4 regions of the Enterobacter mori genome follow, and region 3 is predicted to be linked to each of the others. Evidence: predicted binding sites of a transcription regulator. Region 3 holds the regulator's gene; each other region holds the start of a gene.
What was found. Region 3 encodes PurR, which represses purine synthesis genes. Its sites were predicted from a motif close to CANGCAAACGTTTGCNTG; they were not measured.
Positions count from the first base shown of each region.

Region 1: purM (phosphoribosylformylglycinamidine cyclo-ligase) is a predicted target of PurR. The motif match lies at 1,365-1,382, and genes of this name have one in related genera.
Region 2: purE (5-(carboxyamino)imidazole ribonucleotide mutase) is a predicted target of PurR. The motif match lies at 1,182-1,199, and genes of this name have one in related genera.
Region 4: purL (phosphoribosylformylglycinamidine synthase) is a predicted target of PurR. The motif match lies at 1,619-1,636, and genes of this name have one in related genera.

Region 1 covers NZ_CP104285.1:3,383,567-3,386,971, reverse strand. Annotated here, with positions in the region: gene purN (phosphoribosylglycinamide formyltransferase) at 1-270, opposite strand, end outside; gene purM (phosphoribosylformylglycinamidine cyclo-ligase) at 267-1,304, opposite strand; gene N2K86_RS15945 (6-phospho-beta-glucosidase) at 1,571-3,001, shown strand; gene upp (uracil phosphoribosyltransferase) at 3,218-3,405, shown strand, end outside.
Region 2 covers NZ_CP104285.1:1,098,882-1,102,286, forward strand. Annotated here, with positions in the region: gene purK (5-(carboxyamino)imidazole ribonucleotide synthase) at 1-605, opposite strand, end outside; gene purE (5-(carboxyamino)imidazole ribonucleotide mutase) at 602-1,111, opposite strand; gene N2K86_RS05185 (YdgH/BhsA/McbA-like domain containing protein) at 1,283-1,492, opposite strand; gene lpxH (UDP-2,3-diacylglucosamine diphosphatase) at 1,632-2,354, opposite strand; gene ppiB (peptidylprolyl isomerase B) at 2,358-2,852, opposite strand; gene cysS (cysteine--tRNA ligase) at 3,027-3,405, shown strand, end outside.
Region 3 covers NZ_CP104285.1:1,987,736-1,991,140, forward strand. Annotated here, with positions in the region: gene punR (DNA-binding transcriptional activator PunR) at 93-1,004, shown strand; gene purR (HTH-type transcriptional repressor PurR) at 1,023-2,048, opposite strand; gene cydH (cytochrome bd-I oxidase subunit CydH) at 2,346-2,435, shown strand; gene N2K86_RS09505 (MFS transporter) at 2,601-3,405, shown strand, end outside.
Region 4 covers NZ_CP104285.1:3,470,201-3,473,605, reverse strand. Annotated here, with positions in the region: gene mltF (membrane-bound lytic murein transglycosylase MltF) at 1-1,454, opposite strand, end outside; gene tadA (tRNA adenosine(34) deaminase TadA) at 1-16, shown strand, start outside; gene purL (phosphoribosylformylglycinamidine synthase) at 1,722-3,405, shown strand, end outside.

The DNA.
Region 1 (3,405 bases), 1.4 Mb from region 3:
CATATATCCCGCCAGCACGACCACGTCCGGCGCGTAGGCATCAATCTCCTGAATCAGCTCGCGGTCAAAGGCTTCACGTCCGGCGAACTGGCTGGCTTCCAGCGCGTGCGCAGGAATGTTCGCTTCCCGCGCGCGCTCAAGGCCGAACGCGTCGGCCTTGTTGCTGAAGACTGCCCGAATGGTGCCATTGATTTTCTTCTGTTTGCAGGCGTCTATGATTGCCTGCAAATTGCTTCCGTTGCCGGAAATGAGCACCACGATGTTTTTCATTCAATGACCACACGCTGTTCGGAATCGGAAGCTTTAATCGTACCGATTTTCCACGCGTTTTCACCTTTTTCCGTCAGCAGCTTAACGGCTTTATCCGCTTCGCTTGCCGGCAGGGCGATAACCATACCTACGCCGCAGTTAAAGGTGCGGTACATTTCGTGAGAGCTCACGTTGCCTGCGGTCTGGAGCCAGTTGAAGACGGCTGGCCACTGCCATGAGGATTCGTCGATCACCGCCTGGGTGTTGTCCGGCAGAACGCGCGGGATGTTTTCCCAGAAACCGCCGCCGGTCAGGTGGGCAATGGCGTGAACGTCGACGCTCTCGATCAGTTCCAGCACGTTTTTCACATAGATGCGGGTCGGTGCCAGCAGATGGTCAGCCAGCGGTTTACCGTCCAGCTCGGTGGTCAGCGGGTCGCAGCCGCTCACTTCGAGGATTTTACGTACCAGGGAATAACCGTTTGAGTGCGGACCGCTGGAGGCCAGCGCGATCAGCACATCGCCGTCGGCCACTTTGCTGCCGTCGATAATTTCTGATTTTTCTACTACGCCGACGCAGAAGCCTGCGACGTCATAATCTTCACCGTGGTACATGCCCGGCATTTCAGCGGTTTCGCCACCGACCAGCGCACAGCCAGACTGCAGACAGCCTTCGGCGATACCGTTAATCACGCTGGCAGCGGTATCCACGTCCAGTTTGCCGGTCGCGTAGTAATCGAGGAAGAACAGCGGCTCTGCGCCCTGTACCACCAGATCGTTCACGCACATCGCGACCAGATCGATACCGATCGTGTCGTGACGTTTCAAATCCATCGCCAGGCGCAGTTTGGTGCCTACACCGTCAGTACCCGAGACCAGAACAGGTTCACGATATTTTTGCGGCAGTGCGCACAGCGCGCCGAAGCCACCCAGGCCACCCATCACTTCCGGGCGGCGGGTTTTCTTCACCACACCTTTGATTCGGTCAACCAGCGCATTACCTGCGTCAATATCAACACCGGCATCTTTGTAGCTGAGAGAAGTTTTGTTGGTCACGGCTTAAATCCCCACGCGATTGCATAGCTAGTAAGAAAAATCGGCGCAATTCTAACAGTCCAGGCAAACGTTTGCGAGCCTATTCTGGACGTGGGGATCTTTTTTTATGTGTACCCCGTGGATGCAGCCAAACTTGACTCTGTTCACGAAAATGAAACCGGTTTCGGAGAACTGCTTGCAACGGGTATTCCCTTTGCACATCATCGAACTGAAACCGGTTTCTGTAATTGTTTTTGCAGAAAATAACGCAGAATGAGGGAAAGCAAATGTCAGGATTTAAAGCAGGTTTTCTGTGGGGTGGGGCCGTAGCGGCACATCAGCTTGAAGGCGGCTGGAAAGAGGGCGGCAAAGGCGTGAGCGTGGCCGATGTGATGACCGCAGGCGCGCACGGCGTGCCGCGTGAAATCACCAACGGCGTGCTGTCGGGGAAAAATTACCCTAACCACGAAGCCATCGATTTCTACCATCGCTATAAAGAAGACATCAAACTCTTTGCCGAGATGGGCTTCAAATGTTTCCGTACCTCTATTGCCTGGACGCGTATCTTCCCGAAAGGCGACGAACGGGAGCCTAACGAGGCAGGTCTGAAATTCTATGACGATCTGTTCGACGAGTGCCTGAAGCACGGCATAGAACCGGTTATTACGCTTTCCCACTTCGAGATGCCGTTCCACCTGGTCACCGAATATGGCGGCTGGCGCAACCGAAAGCTGATCGACTTCTTCGTTCGTTTCGCAAAAGTGGTTTTCCAGCGCTATCAGCATAAAGTGAAGTACTGGATGACCTTTAACGAGATCAACAACCAGGCCAACTTCCACGAAGACTTTGCGCCGTTCACCAACTCTGGCCTGAAATACGCGCCGGGCGAAGACCGCGAGCCGGTGATGTTCCAGGCGGCGCACTATGAGCTGGTGGCCAGCGCCCTGGCCGTGAAGGCGGGACGCGAGATTAACCCGTCGCTGCAGATCGGCTGCATGATTGCCATGTGTCCTATCTATCCGCTGACCTGCGCGCCGGACGATATGATGATGGCGATGAACGCCATGCACCGACGCTACTGGTTCACCGACGTGCACGTGCGCGGCAAGTACCCGCAGCACCTGCTGAACTACTTCGAGCGTCGCGGCTTCGCGCTGGATATTACTGATGAAGATAAAGCGGCGCTGACGCAGGGCTGCGTGGACTACATCGGGTTCAGCTACTACATGTCCTTCGCCACCAAGGCGACGGCGGACAATCCGCAGCTGGATTACGACGAGAGCAAAAGCCTGGTCTCTAACCCGTACGTACAGAAATCCGACTGGGGCTGGCAGATTGATCCGGTGGGGTTGCGTTACTCCCTGAACTGGTTCTGGGATCACTACCAGCTGCCGCTGTTTATCGTTGAAAACGGCTTTGGCGCGATTGACGTGCAGGAGAGCGACGGCACGGTGAACGACCAGTACCGTATTGATTACCTCGCCGCGCATATCAGCGAGATGAAAAAAGCGGTGGTGGAAGACGGCGTGGATCTGATGGGCTACACCCCGTGGGGCTGTATCGACCTGGTCTCTGCCGGCACTGGCGAAATGAAAAAACGCTACGGCTTTATCTTTGTCGATAAAGACAATGAAGGCAACGGCACGCTGAACCGCAGTAAGAAAAAGTCGTTCGACTGGTATAAGCAGGTCATTGCCAGCAACGGAGAGCAGCTATAATTGCCCGGTGGCGCTGCGCTTACCGTGCCTACACGTCCCGTAGGCCGGGTAAGCGTTAGCGCCACCCGGCAGAATCCCGCACCCAAGCCGGAGCCCAGCCTCCGGCTTTTTCATTTTTGATTGATGCACGTCAAGCAACATGGGTATGGTCTAATCCGAAAAAAGCGGTATAATCCCGCGATTTTTTTGCGGATGCCACCTCAGAGGAGAAAGAGAATGAAGATTGTGGAAGTGAAACACCCACTCGTTAAACACAAGTTGGGCCTGATGCGTGAGCATGACATCAGCACGAAGCGTTTTCGCGAACTGGCTTCTGAAGTGGGCAGCCTGCTGACCTACGAAGCAACCTCCGATCTGGAAACGGAAAAAGTGACCATCGAAGGCTGGAACGGCCCGGTACAGGT
Region 2 (3,405 bases), 890 kb from region 3:
TGGTCAGCATTGGCGTGCGGGAAGGCCACGCTGGTGCGCAGAATGCCGTCCTGATGAAGGTTATGCGTTAGTGGATAAAAAACGGTGTGCCCGTCATGCCCGCGCGCGCCCACCAGCGACACTTCGCCGCTGAAATTGATGCCCTGCTCAACGATGCACTCGCCGTAGCAGTCGTCCGGCAGCTCGGCGGTGTCGTCTGCGCGCAGGCGCCACTGGCCGCGGCCGTCGTAGCCGCCCACGCGACGCTTCACGATCGCCAGATCGCCCAGCATGGCGAAGACGTCATTCCACTCGCTTTTATCGGACAACAGCTGCCACGGCGCGGTCGGCAGACCGAGCTTGTCGAACAGCTGCTTTTGCGTCAGACGGTCGGCAATGATCGGGAACACGTCGCGGTTAACGAAAGCGTTGTGACGCGCCAGCTCGCGGGTCAGAGCGGTCTCCGGCCAGCGTTCAATCTCGGCGGTGATCACGCTCTGGTGAAACGGCACGGCTTCCGGTTCATCGTCCAGCCCGACGGGCCAGACGGCAATACCCAGCGGCTCACCGGCCTGACGCAGCATGCGGCCTAACTGGCCGTTACCGAGGACGCAGACCTGCTTCATGCCGCACCCCGCGGGTCCGGATTGTCCAGCACTTCGTCAGTCTGGGCTTTACGCCAGTCCGCCAGACGCTGATGCAATGCTTTATCGTGTGTCGCAAGAATTTGCGCTGCCAGCAGGGCTGCATTCGCCGCACCCGCTTTGCCAATCGCCAGCGTGCCGACAGGAATACCGCGCGGCATCTGGACGATGGAGTAGAGGCTATCCACGCCGCTTAACGCGGCGCTTTGTACCGGGACGCCCAGAACCGGCACCAGGGTTTTGGCGGCAATCATGCCCGGCAGATGTGCTGCGCCGCCCGCACCGGCGATGATCACCTCGTAACCATTCTCTTCGGCACTTTCGGCGAAGCTGAACAGTTTGTCCGGTGTACGGTGCGCGGAGACCACTTCAACGTGGTGCGGAACATTCAGGATTTCAAAGATTTCGGCGGCGAACTGCATGGTAGCCCAGTCGCTTTTGGACCCCATCACGATGGCGACACGCGCCGGATTATTGCGGGAAGACATGCGTCTTAAAACTCCTGTGGTGCGAAACACACTGCTTTCGAGGGCACAGAGAATAGCATGTTATACGGGCAAGGAAAACGGTTGCGCGGTTAAATCTTGAGCCGTTGTTGCCATCAATTCATAACAAAACAGACCGCGTTCTGGCGGTCTGTTTTCGTCAATCGGCAATGATTATTTAGTCAGTTGTGCGGTCATGTAAACGCGGTTGTCGACCTTCGCGCTCGTGATTTTATAAGAGGCACCCTGTTCGGCGGCCTGGGCAGCAATTTTCGCTTCTGCGCGATCAAGGGTAGAGGCGGTTGCGCTCACGCTCTGCGCGAAAGAACCGAAAGAAATCAGGGAGAGGGCAGCAACTGCAACGAAAGTTTTGATGGATTTCATGGTCGTATTCCTTAAGTGTTTTGTCTGGAGTGGGGCGTGTTGCCCTGATGTGATAAATAATAGACTGACCACGGGCTGATTAAAATCGAAACAATTTGCCGATATCATTCAAAAAAATAGAATGAATTGTGAGGAGAGATTAAAACGGAAACGCGATCAGCTCCACGCCTTCGGGCGTGACTTTGACCATGGAGCCTTCGGCGTGCCACGCGCCCAATACCACGCGATGGGCCGGTTCGCCGTTGGCGATAAGGGAATGCACGTCAGGACGATGGGTATGACCGTGGATGAGCCACTGAACGCGATGCTTTTCCATCACGTTCACGACCGCCTGCGGGTTGACGTCCATGATGGTCATGGATTTGCTGCTGTTGGCGGCTTTACTGCCTGCGCGCATTTTGGCGGCGATGCGGTTGCGGATAAACAGCGGCAGGGCGAGGAACAGTGTCTGGATCCACGGAATATGGACTTTGGCGCGAAACGCCAGGTAGCCGGTATCGTCAGTGCAGAGCGTGTCGCCGTGCATGATCAGGACGTTGCGGCCATAGAGGTCGAGCACCTGCTCTTCCGGCAGCAGCGTCATGCCGCTTTCGCGGGCGTAGCGCTGGCCTATCAGGAAATCACGGTTGCCGTGAATGAAGTAGCAGGGAACGCCGGAATCTACCAGCGCGTGAATGGCGGCAGCCATTTCACGGTGCAGCGGGTTAGGATCGTCGTCGCCAATCCAGGCTTCAAACAGGTCGCCCAGGATGTACAGCGCATCGGCGCTTTTGGCTTCACCGCGTAAAAAACGCAGAAAACCGGCGGTGATCGCCGGTTCTTCCGTTTGCAGATGCAGATCCGCAATAAAGAGTGTCGCCACGAATTACTCGCTGACGGTCACGCTTGTAATCACTACGTCTTCTTTAGGAACGTCCTGGTGCATACCGCTTCGGCCAGTAGAGACGGCTTTGATCTTGTCAACCACGTCCATACCTTCAACCACTTCTGCGAATACGCAGTAGCCCCAACCCTGCAGGCTTTCGCCGGAGAAGTTCAGGAAGTCGTTGTCAGCCACGTTGATGAAGAACTGCGCGGTTGCAGAGTGTGGTGCCTGAGTACGGGCCATCGCCAGCGTACCACGGGTGTTTTTCAGACCGTTGTTCGCTTCGTTTTTGATCGCTTCTTTGGTCTCTTTCTGGTTCATGCCAGGTTCAAAACCGCCGCCCTGGATCATAAAGCCGTTGATCACGCGGTGGAAAATGGTGTTGTTGTAGAAACCTTCGCGGCAGTAGTCCAGGAAGTTTTTAACTGTTTCAGGCGCTTTGTCATCAAAGGTCTTGATTACGATATCGCCATGATTAGTGTGGAAAGTAACCATTTTTGCATCCTGTTCCGTTATTGTGGTACGTCGACCCGCGTTCGGGTCATCTATAGGGGCTTGTTATAGCATAACCACAGGATGCGATCACCTTGCATTGTGTGCTGCTTCGGGTTTGAATTACGGGTAGAATACCCGGTTTTCGTCCACACACGTGTTTACATGGAATCTTCGATGTTAAAAATCTTTAATACAATGACGCGCCAAAAAGAGGAATTTAAACCTATCCATGCCGGGGAAGTCGGCATGTACGTGTGTGGTATTACGGTTTACGATCTCTGTCATATCGGCCATGGCCGTACCTTTGTCGCCTTCGACGTGGTTTCTCGTTACCTGCGTTTTTTGGGCTATAACCTCAAGTACGTGCGCAATATCACCGACATTGACGACAAAATCATCAAGCGCGCTAATGAAAACGGCGAAAGCTTTGTGGCGCTGGTGGACCGTATGATCGTTGAAATGCACAAAGATTTCGACGCTTTAAATATTCTGCGCCCGGACAGCGAGCCGCGCGCGACGCACCATATTCATGAAATTATCGACATCACCGAGA
Region 3 (3,405 bases):
AGGTGTACGTTGGCGCAGAGTGTAGGGAGTGCAAAGCGGCTTGTGAAACGCTAATATTTGCTGAGTGCATTCAAATTTTTTGCAGGCAGAACATGTGGTCAGATTATTCTCTTGAAGTTGTCGATGCTGTTGCCCGTAACGGCAGTTTCACCGGTGCCGCGCAGGAGTTACACCGCGTACCCTCGGCCATCAGTTACACCGTGCGTCAGCTGGAAGAGTGGCTGGCGGTTCCGCTGTTCGAGCGGCGTCATCGCGACGTGGAATTAACGCCCGCAGGCGCGTGGTTTTTAAAGGAAGGGCGTTCTGTCATCAAAAAAATGCAGATCACCCGCGAGCAGTGTCAGCAGATCGCTAACGGCTGGCGAGGCCATCTCTCCATCGCGGTGGACAATATCGTCAAGCCGGAACGGACCCGGCAAATGATCGTGGATTTCTATCGTCATTTTTCTGATGTCGAACTACGTGTCTCCCAGGAGGTGTTCAACGGCGTCTGGGATGCGCTGGCGGATGGCAGGGTGGAGATGGCGATTGGGGCAACGCAGGCGATCCCCGTCGGGGGACGCTATGCGTTTCGCGATATGGGGATGCTGAGCTGGACCTGCGTTGTCGCCAGCGATCATCCGCTGGCGGCAATGGAAGGCCCTCTCAGCGATGACACGCTGCGCAACTGGCCGTCGCTGGTGCTGGAAGATACCTCGCGCTCGCTGCCCAAGCGCATCACCTGGCTCCTGGACAACCAGCGTCGCGTGGTGGCTCCTGACTGGGAATCGTCGGCAACCTGTCTTTCTGCGGGGCTGTGCGTGGCGATGGTGCCCGTTCACTTCGCGCGACCGCGCATCGATACCGGGGAGTGGAAAGCGCTGACGCTGGAAAATCCGTTCCCGGATGCGGCCTGCTGTCTGACCTGGCAGCAAAACGACGTATCGCCTGCGATGGCCTGGCTGCTGGATTATCTGGGAGACAGTGAAACCTTGAATCGGGAGTGGCTACGGGAGCCAGCATAACTGGCCCCCGGAATGCGATTAACGGCGATAGTCGCGGAACGGACCGTCCGCCACGGAGCGGCGCTCGATGAGGCGCGGGTGAACTTCAATCGACTGGGATTCTTCACGCTTGTTGACGATCCTGTCCATCAGCATGTTGAAAGCCGTTTCGCCCAGCGAGTCTTTTGGCTGGTGAATGGTGGTCAGCGCCGGGGTGAAGAAGCGCGCGTTACGCACGTTGTCATACCCGATCACGGAAATATCCTGCGGCACCCGCAGGCCCAGCTCGTCGGCGGCGCAGAGCGCGCCCATCGCCATAATATCGCCGCCACAGAAAACAGCCGTCGGGCGATGCGGTTGGGAGACAATCTGTTGCATTGCACGGTAACCCGATTCCGGCTCAAAGTCGCCCTGAACAATCCAGTTTTCCGGCACGGTGATCAGCGCCTCTTCCATTGCCTTCATAAACCCGGCCAGACGGCCCGCACCGGTGTTGCGTTCCAGCGGACCCGGGATCACGCCAATCTCGCGGTGACCGCGTTCGATCAGATAACGACCGGCCATATAGCCGCCTTCAAAGGCATTATCGATAACGGAATCGGTGAAGTCGGCGCGCGCTTCACCCCAGTCCATGACCACCATCGGAATGTGGCGATACTCTTCCAGCATGGACAGCACGGATTCCGGGTACTCGGAACACATTACCAGCAGGCCATCGACGCGCTTTTGCGCCATCATCGACAGGTAGGCGCGCTGCTTCTCGATGCTGTTCCACGCGTTGCCCAGAATCAGGGTATAGCCTTTCTGGAAGCAGTTTTTCTCAACCGCTTCGATGATCTCGGCAAAATAGGCCGCTTCACTGCTGGTTGCCAGCAAGCCAATCGACTTGGTGTGATTCACCTTCAGGCTGCGCGCAACCGCACTTGGGGAGTAATGTAACTCCTTGATCGCCGCCCAGACGGCGTTGCGCGTCTCTTCCGCGACGAAGCGGGTTTTGTTAATTACATGTGATACGGTTGTAGTGGAAACGTTTGCGCGTTTTGCTACGTCTTTTATTGTTGCCATTCAATGTCACTCCAGACCATATCCTAAACTCCTGAAAAACTTGAAGGTAAACGTTTGCCTTCTCTCACCCTTATTACGCAATCTTGAGTTGCGACACGCCGGGAAAACGACACAGGACGTCAGGAGGGGATCAATGGCCGGTACGCTAATAAATTTAGCGTGGAATTTTGTCCTATCTTGATGAAAAGGGGAAGAGCTAAAGTGGATATCAGTTTAAATCCAGGAAGATTTTTGACGTAAACTATGTAAAAATGAGCAAACTCACTTTTCGTGGGGTGATTAAAAGGAGAAAAATTGATGAGTTCCGATCTGAAGTTTTCGCTGGTGACCACCTTTATCGTGCTGGCATTGATTGTTGCCGGTGGTTTGACGGCTGCGCTGCACTGATTTACGCGGGGGGAGAGTCCTCTCCCTCCTCATTTTCTTCCGATTGTTACCTCTCTGGCAAAAATCTTTTGCCAAAATGTTAACTTCTCAAATTTTGTGATTGATGTCATGCTTTTGACTTCTTAGTTCTGTGTCGCGTGATGACACGGCATCCGGAGTTGACTCATGAAAATCAATTTTCCTCTGCTGGCCCTGGCGATTGGCGCCTTTGGGATTGGCACTACTGAATTCTCCCCGATGGGGTTACTGCCTGTTATCGCACGGGGCGTGGACGTCTCTATTCCTGCGGCCGGGATGTTAATCAGCGCCTATGCCATCGGCGTGATGGTCGGGGCCCCACTGATGACGCTGCTGCTGTCGCACCGCGCGCGTCGCAATGCGCTGATATTTCTGATGGCGATCTTTACGCTGGGCAACGTGCTCTCCGCAATTGCGCCGGATTACACCACTTTGATGCTGTCGCGTATTCTGACCAGCCTGAACCACGGCGCATTTTTCGGTCTGGGCTCGGTTGTTGCGGCAAGTGTGGTTCCGAAGCACAAGCAGGCCAGCGCGGTGGCGACCATGTTTATGGGGCTGACTATCGCCAACATAGGCGGTGTGCCTGCGGCCACCTGGCTGGGTGAAGTGATTGGCTGGCGAATGTCTTTCCTGGCGACAGCAGGGCTGGGCGTGGTGGCGATGGTGGCGCTGTTCTTCTCCTTACCGAAAGGGAGCGCCGGTGAACGTCCTGACGTACGTAAAGAGCTGTCGGTGCTGATGCGTCCTCAGGTGCTTTCCGCGCTGCTGACCACGGTGCTGGGGGCCGGTGCGATGTTTACCCTCTACACCTATATCTCACCGGTGCTGCACGATATCACCCACGCGACGCCGATCTTTATTACCGCGATGCTGGTGCTGATTGGCGTGGGGTTCTCTATCGGAAACTATCTGGGCGGGAAACTGGCCGATCGTTCGGTGAGCGGTACGT
Region 4 (3,405 bases), 1.5 Mb from region 3:
GCAGGTGGACGATTAAGTTCGTCCGGTGCAACCACCGGGTAGCTCTGAGCCAGCTGTTTAGCTTCCGCCGCTTCTTTCTCTTTCTCCAGCAGGTATCCCACCAGGCTTATCTGATACTTACGAATATTTTCCACGTAAGCGTAGGCTTCATGCCCGCGCGCATAACCGTAGGTCAGCTTGTTGTACCACGGTTTCTGGCTCAGCAGCGGCAGACGCTGTTTTACATCAGACCAGCTGTCCGGGTTACCTTTGGTTTTTGCCGTCAGCGCGCGCGCGTCCAGCATATGCGCATAACCCATGTTGTAGGCGGCCAGTGCGAACCAAATCCGCTCTTCTTCCGGCACGGTCTCCGGTACTTTGGCCATCATATCCTGTAAATACTGCGCGCCGCCGCTGATGCTTTGCTCCGCATCGGTACGGTCATTGACGCCCAGGCTCAGCGCGGTATTTTTCGTCAGCATCATGAGACCACGCACACCGGTTGGAGAAGTAGCCTGAGTATCCCAGTGGGATTCCTGATACGAGATTGCCGCCAGTAGCTTCCAGTCAATCTCCTGGGCGTATTTTTCGAACAACGGCTGCAGGTCCGGCAGGACGCTATCAACTGCACGCAGGAAGCTTCGGGTGTCGACATAATCGAAGTCATCACCATGGCCGAGGTATTTTTCTTCCAGGCGCGCCAGCGTGCCGTCTTCATTGATGGCGTTATAGAAATCGAGCATGGCCGCAGAGAGGGTCTGATCGTTATCCAGTTGGGTAAACCAGGTCACAGGCTGTTCGTCAGTCACATCCAGCGCCACGGCGATTTCAGGGTGCACGCGCTGGAAAAGGCTGATCGCCACCGAATCCGCAATGGTATAGGCCAGCTTTTTGTCTTTAACCCGATCAAGCAGTTCTGTCGTGCCCAGTTTTGGGTCAACCGTCCAGCTCAGGTCAGGATACTTTTTCTCTTTGAGGGCGCGCAGGTCGTCAATCACGACATGGCCGGGGGCAATTGTCAGCTGTTGCTCATTAATGGTGGCGAGCGATCGAGGGCGCACGCTTCCCACGCGGTAAACCAACTGCTGGGAAACAGAGTAGTAGGTCGGGCCTGGCTGGTAGTTCTTGCTGCGCTCGCTGTTGTACACCAGCCCGGCGGCAAGGATATCGGCGTCATCGTTATCCAGGTCATCGAACAATTGGCTGATGTTCTGACGCACGGTAATTTTGAGCTTAACACCCAGATAGTCGGCAAACTGCTGGGCCAGTTCATAATCCAGACCAATGGTTTTGCCGTTGATGTCGCTGTAAATCAGCGGAGAGGAGAGGGTACTGACGCGCAATTCCCCCCGCTCCTGAATGGCGGCGATACGGTTTTCGGCTTTACCGAACCAGGGGATAGAAGGCCAGAGGGCCACTGCCAGCAGCAACGTAACAATGCCGATGAGCAGATAATTAATCTTTAATTTTTTCAATTAGTTAATTCTCTGCGACGCCGGTTGCCTCAGTATGCTGTAGCCATGTTAAGAATAAGGTTTGCCATTGAATGAGCGGCATTTTGCGCAAAGTTACGCCACTTGGCAACAAATTAGAGAGACAGGTCACACCTATTGTTAAACCGCCGTGCAAATTTTATTTCGACGCAAACGGTTTCGTCGGCGCTCAGGATTCTCTATAATGACGCCCGTTTTCCCCCCTTGCGCACACTGTAAGCGCCCCGGCGCTTCGAAGACGAGAGACTTATGATGGAAATTCTGCGTGGTTCGCCTGCACTGTCTGCCTTCCGTATTACCAAACTGCTGGCACGTTTTCAGGCGGCCGACCTTCCGGTAAGCAATATTTACGCTGAGTATGTCCATTTTGCTGACCTGAATGCCCCCCTGAATGCAGAGGAGCGCGTACAGCTGGAACGCCTGCTCAAGTATGGTCCAAGCCTGAGCAGCCATACGCCAACCGGCAAACTGATCCTCGCGACGCCGCGTCCGGGCACCATCTCCCCCTGGTCTTCCAAAGCCACCGACATTGCCCATAACTGTGGTCTAAGCCAGATTAACCGTCTGGAGCGCGGCGTAGCGTACTATGTTGAAGCCTCCACCCTGAGCGACGCACAGTGGCAGGCGGTTGCGGCTGAGCTGCACGACCGCATGATGGAGAGCGTATTCGCCTCTCTCGACGACGCGCAGAAGCTGTTCTCACACCATCAGCCTGCGCCGGTACAGAGCGTAGACCTGCTGGGGCAGGGCCGTCAGGCGCTGATTGACGCTAACCTGCGTCTCGGCCTGGCGCTGGCTGAAGATGAAATCGACTACCTGCAGGATGCGTTTGTTAAGCTCAACCGTAACCCGAACGACATCGAACTCTACATGTTCGCGCAGGCTAACTCTGAGCACTGCCGCCACAAGATTTTCAACGCCGACTGGATTATCGACGGCGAACAGCAGCCGAAGTCGCTGTTCAAAATGATCAAAAACACCATGGAGCAAACCCCTGACCACGTGCTGTCTGCCTATAAAGACAACGCCGCGGTAATGGAAGGTTCCGAGGTGGGCCGCTTCTTCGCCGATCGCGAAGCAGGGCGCTATGACTACCATCAGGAGCCCGCGCATATTCTGATGAAAGTGGAAACCCACAACCACCCGACGGCGATTTCTCCGTGGCCGGGTGCGGCGACCGGCTCCGGCGGTGAAATCCGTGACGAAGGTGCGACCGGTCGCGGCGCGAAACCAAAAGCGGGTCTGGTCGGTTTCTCCGTCTCCAACCTTCGCATCCCGGGCTTTGAACAGCCGTGGGAAGAAGATTTCGGCAAGCCAGAGCGCATCGTGACCGCGCTGGATATCATGACCGAAGGCCCGCTGGGCGGCGCGGCGTTTAACAACGAGTTTGGTCGTCCGGCGCTGAACGGTTACTTCCGCACCTATGAAGAAAAAGTGGACAGCCACAACGGCGAAGAGCTGCGCGGTTACCACAAACCGATCATGCTGGCGGGCGGGATCGGCAACATTCGTGCCGATCACGTGCAGAAAGGCGAGATCGTCGTCGGCGCGAAGCTGATCGTGCTCGGTGGTCCGGCGATGAACATCGGCCTGGGCGGCGGGGCGGCTTCATCTATGGCCTCCGGCCAGTCTGATGCGGACCTCGATTTTGCTTCCGTGCAGCGTGACAACCCTGAGATGGAGCGTCGCTGCCAGGAAGTGATCGACCGCTGCTGGCAGCTGGGCGATGCCAACCCGATCCTTTTCATCCACGACGTGGGCGCGGGCGGTCTGTCCAACGCCATGCCGGAGCTGGTGAGTGACGGTGGCCGCGGTGGCCGCTTCAACCTGCGCGATATCCTGAGCGATGAGCCGGGCATGAGCCCGCTGGAAATCTGGTGTAATGAATCCCAGGAGCGCTACGTGCTGGCGGTTGCCGCGGATCAGCTGCCGC